2 regions of the Humidesulfovibrio mexicanus genome follow, and region 2 is predicted to be linked to the other one. Evidence: predicted binding sites of a transcription regulator. Region 2 holds the regulator's gene; the other holds the start of a gene.
The links. Region 2 encodes sigma-54, which starts transcription at its own class of promoters, with help from an activator protein. Its sites were predicted from a motif close to CTGGCACGGNNNNTGCTT; they were not measured.

Region 1 (2,200 bases), on a different contig from region 2:
GGTGAGGCGTGTCGATGGCGACATTTAATTGTGCAGAATTGTCAATTCGGCTATCGCGTTGCGAAAAAAAAAAGGCCGAAGCGATTGCTCCGGCCCTGCGCGGCGGGACTGGCTGGCTTTTCGTTAGTCGGGGCTGGCCGTCACCACGGCCACGGCCTTGATGCCCAGGCGCTGGCCGGTGAAGCCAAGGCCCTCCTCGGTGGTGGCCTTCACGTTCACCGCCCCCGGGGCAAGCTCCAGCAGGCGCGCCACCTGGGCGGCGATGCGCGCCTTGTGGGCGAAGAGCTTGGGCGTCTGCGCCACGATGGTCAGATCCGCGTGCTCCGGCCGGAAGCCCGCCGCCCGGACGCGGGCCAACGCCTCGGCCACGAACACGGCGCTGGGCATGTTGTCGAAGGCCTGGTCTGTGTCCGGGAAGAGCTGGCCGATGTCGCCCGCGCAGGCGATGCCGAGCAGGGCATCGGTCACGGCGTGCAGCAGCACGTCCCCGTCGGAGTGCGCCAGCACGCGCGGCGCGCCGGGAATGGCCACCCCGCCCAGAAGCATGGGCCGTGCCTTGGCCAGCACGGTGGGGTCGTCCTCGCCGTTGGCGACAAATTTGTGAACGTCGTAGCCCCAGCCCGTGCGCGGGCAGGCTGCCCTGGACGGGCGCAAAAGCCGCAAGTCCGCCGGGGTGGTGATCTTCACGTTGGCCTCCTCGCCGGGGACGACGCGCACAGGATGTCCTGCCCGCTCCATGAGCATGGCGTCGTCAGTGACCTCCCAGCCCTCGGCCTGGGCGCGCTGGTGCGCGGCCGCAAGCGGGGCCAGCAGAAAGCCCTGCGGGGTCTGCACGCCGCGCATTGCCGCGCGCTCCGGGGTATCGACGACGATGTCGTCTGCGTCCACGCGCTTGATGGTGTCCGTCACGGCCAGGCCGGGGATGGCCGCGGGACGGTCCGGGCCCAGGGCCTCCAGCACGCGGGCGCAGAGGGCCGCGCTGGCGAAGGGCCGGGCGGCGTCGTGCACAAGGACGCAGGCCGCCTCTTTCGGCAGCTCCGCCAGGCCGTGGCGCACGGAGTCCTGCCGTCTGGCCCCGCCCGCGCAGGCCCGCCAGGGCAGGCCCAGGGGGTCGCGCTCCCAAAGGCGCTCCACCTCGGCGCGCATGGCGTGCAGGTCCTCCTGCGGAAACACGAACACCAGCCCCCGCACGGCCTGGATGCGCGAGAAGGTGCGCGCGCTTTTCCAGAACAGGGGCGCGCCGTCCAGCTCGACATACTGCTTGCGCTGCGGGCCGCCAATGGCTGCCAGGGCCTCGGCCAGGCGCGTTCCGCCTCCGGCCGCGAGGATCACGGCCCAGGCTTCGGAAACGCGCGGAGGTGTGGATGTCATGCTGCTCCCCTTGCGTGTGGTCCACGTGCTGCGGGGACCGCCCACGCCGTCCGGGCAGGCGGGGCTTGGTCCCGCGTCTGCTTCGGACGGTCTGGGACTTGAGGGGTCCGGGGGAGGCGTGCGCCTGCCCCCGGTTCAGTGTCACAAGCCGGAGTCGGACTGTAAGCCGGGTTTTGTCACCGCCCGAGGGCGGGAGACCGTCATTCCTCTAGGATGGCCGTTGCCGACCACCTCAAGCGACCTACCCGGAGGCAATAGCCGGGCCAGCCTGCCTCCCTATTTGGTCTTGCTCCAGACGGGGTATGCCTAGCCGACCGTGTCACCACGGCCGCTGGTGGTCTCTTACGCCACCGTTTCACCCTTACCCGGCGGCCCGAAGGCCGCCTGGCGGTCTGCTTTCTGTTGCGCTTTCCGGGGGTCGCCCCCCCTGGGAGTTACCCAGCGCCCTGCCCATTGGAGCCCGGACTTTCCTCCCCGCGCCTTGCGGCGCGCGGCGACGGTCCGTCCAACTCCGGCCGTGTGGTCTATTTCTCGTCGTTGATGTGCGGCGCGTGCTCCACCCAGAAGATGATGCGCTGGCAGTTGGGGCAGCCCAGGATCTGCTTGCCCTTCTGCAGCTCGTTGTACGACTGGGGCGGAATCTTGATGTGGCAGCCGCCGCACACGCCGTCGGACACCGGCACGATGACCGGGTGCTCGATGCGCGAACGGATGAACTCGTAGCGGCCCAGGATCGGCGGCGGCACCACCTTGCCGGCCTTGGCGCGGCGCTTGGCCAGCGCGTCCAGGCGGCTTTGCGCCTTGCCGATGCGCTCGTCCAGGGTGGCCT
Region 2 (2,200 bases):
TTTTTTCATATGATGTATTCCGCTATGAAAAGGTTCGTATATTTGGTGAGTTACCAAAAAGAACTTGCACAGTCCCAACGCCTGTGGCACCATGGCGGCAAGCGAATATCCAGGTTTCATAATTTTTTTGGCGTTTCCCCCCTGGCGACGTGAAGGCAATGGTGTCCGTGAATGGGTCTTGAGCTCCGCCAACAACTCAAGCTGACGCAGCAACTGGTGATGACGCCGCAGTTGCAGCAGGCTATCAAGCTGCTCCAGCTGTCCAGGCTAGAGCTTGTTGAGTCCATTCAGCAGGAACTCATGGAAAACCCCTTCCTTGAGGAATTGGACCCGGAGGTTGTGGACACGGCACCTGCCACAGACAATCTCGACGACTACGAGGCCGCCCATGTGGACGCGCAGAGCAGGGAGGACGAAAACCTCATGCGCAGCGCGGATTGGGAAAACTATCTCGGAGAGTTTTCAAGCGTTACGAAGCAGTCGCTTGGGCGTGAGCTGGAAGTGCCTGAAGAGGGGCTCTCCTTCGAGTCCAGGCTGACCTCCAAGCCGAGTCTTGAAGGCCATCTGGCCTGGCAGATGCGTTTGTCCAACTTCACTGATCGGGATCTGGACATCGGCGAGATCGTCATTGGCAACTTGGATTCCCGCGGATATCTGCAGGCTTCGGTCGAGGAAATGGCCGAGCAGCTGCCTGATTGTCCCGTCGAGGACATAGAGGCTGTAGTGCGGCGCATCCAGCGGCTGGATCCGGTGGGCGTGGCCGCGCGCAGCGTGCAGGAGTGTCTGCTCGTCCAGCTGCAGCACCAGGGCCTCGACGAGGATCCTGTGCTGGTTTCTCTCGTGCGGGATCACTTGGAGGATTTTGAGAAGCACCGCTACAAGCCGTTGACCAAGAAGTTCAAGATCACCATGGAGGATTTGAAGGACTATCTCGACCTGATCCAGAGTCTTGAGCCCATGCCCGGAGCGCATTTCTCCTCCGGCGAGCCGCAGTATGTGAGCCCGGATGTCTTCGTGTACAAGGTCGGGCAGGATTTCGTCATCGTATTGAACGAGGAGGGGTTCCCCCGCCTTCAGCTCAACCCCTTCTACATGGAAAACGCCAAGGCCAAGAACACGGCCGAGCGTGAATATTTTCAGGACAAGGTCCGCAGCGCGGAATGGCTGATGAAGAGCCTTTACCAGCGGCAGCGCACCTTGTACAAGGTGATGGAGAGTATCGTCCGCTTTCAACGCGACTTCTTCGAACATGGGGTGACCCGGCTCAAGCCGTTGATCCTCAAGGAGGTCGCGGAGGACATCGGGATGCATGAGTCCACCGTGAGCCGCATCACCACCAGCAAGTATGTGGCGACCCCCCACGGCATTTTTGAGCTCAAGTTCTTTTTCAACAGTGCGCTGGACCTTGACGACGGCACTCAGGTCGGATCCGAGTCCGTCAAGGCGCTCATCAAGCAGCTCATCGGCGAGGAAAACCCAAAACGACCGTTGAGCGATGAACAGATCGGCGAAATCCTGAAACAGAAACTGGAGGTGAACATAGCACGGAGAACAGTGGCCAAGTACCGAACGGCCATGCACATCGAGTCTTCCTCCAAGCGCAAGCACGTGTTTTAACAGGCGCCGCGCGCCATCAAGACTACTGGAGGTATTGCATGAACATCTCTTTCGCCTTCAAGAATTTCGAGCCCTCCGACCACTTGAAGGAATACGCCACTTCCCGTTTCGAGAAGATGGCCAAGTTCATTGGCGATACCATAGAGACCGAACTCCAGATCAATCTCTCCGTGGAGAAGTTCCGCCACAAGGCGGAAGTGGTTCTTGCGGCGGACAATCTGCATATTTCGGCCTACGAAGAGTCCGAGGACATGTACTCGACCATCGACCAGGTGCTTGACAAGCTGGAGGCGCAGCTCAAGAAGATGCGCGAACGCCACAAGGAGCGTCGCCGCGCCGGAACGCCCCGCGCCGCGCGCATGGATGTCATAAGCTTCACTGACGAAGGCTCTGGCCGGACGCCAACCATCAAGGAAAGCGACAACTTCGAGCCCAAGCCCATGAGCGTCGATGAAGCGGCCATGCAGCTTGAGAGCCGCAAGTTCGAGTTTCTGGTGTTCCGCAATGCGGAAACCGCCCGCGTCAACGTTTTGTACAGGACCAAGAACGGAGACTTCGGTCTCATCGACCCCGGAAACTAACA

Region 1: the regulator sigma-54 is predicted to act here: its motif matches at 1,621-1,638, upstream of ispD (2-C-methyl-D-erythritol 4-phosphate cytidylyltransferase).

What each region holds. Positions count from the first base shown of each region.
Region 1 covers NZ_FZOC01000006.1:188,820-191,019, reverse strand. Annotated here, with positions in the region: gene ispD (2-C-methyl-D-erythritol 4-phosphate cytidylyltransferase) at 124-1,371, opposite strand; RNA gene rnpB (RNase P RNA component class A) at 1,518-1,884, opposite strand; gene CHB73_RS13115 (zinc ribbon domain-containing protein) at 1,896-2,200, opposite strand, start outside.
Region 2 covers NZ_FZOC01000001.1:83,666-85,865, reverse strand. Annotated here, with positions in the region: gene rpoN (RNA polymerase factor sigma-54) at 172-1,617, shown strand; gene hpf (ribosome hibernation-promoting factor, HPF/YfiA family) at 1,656-2,198, shown strand.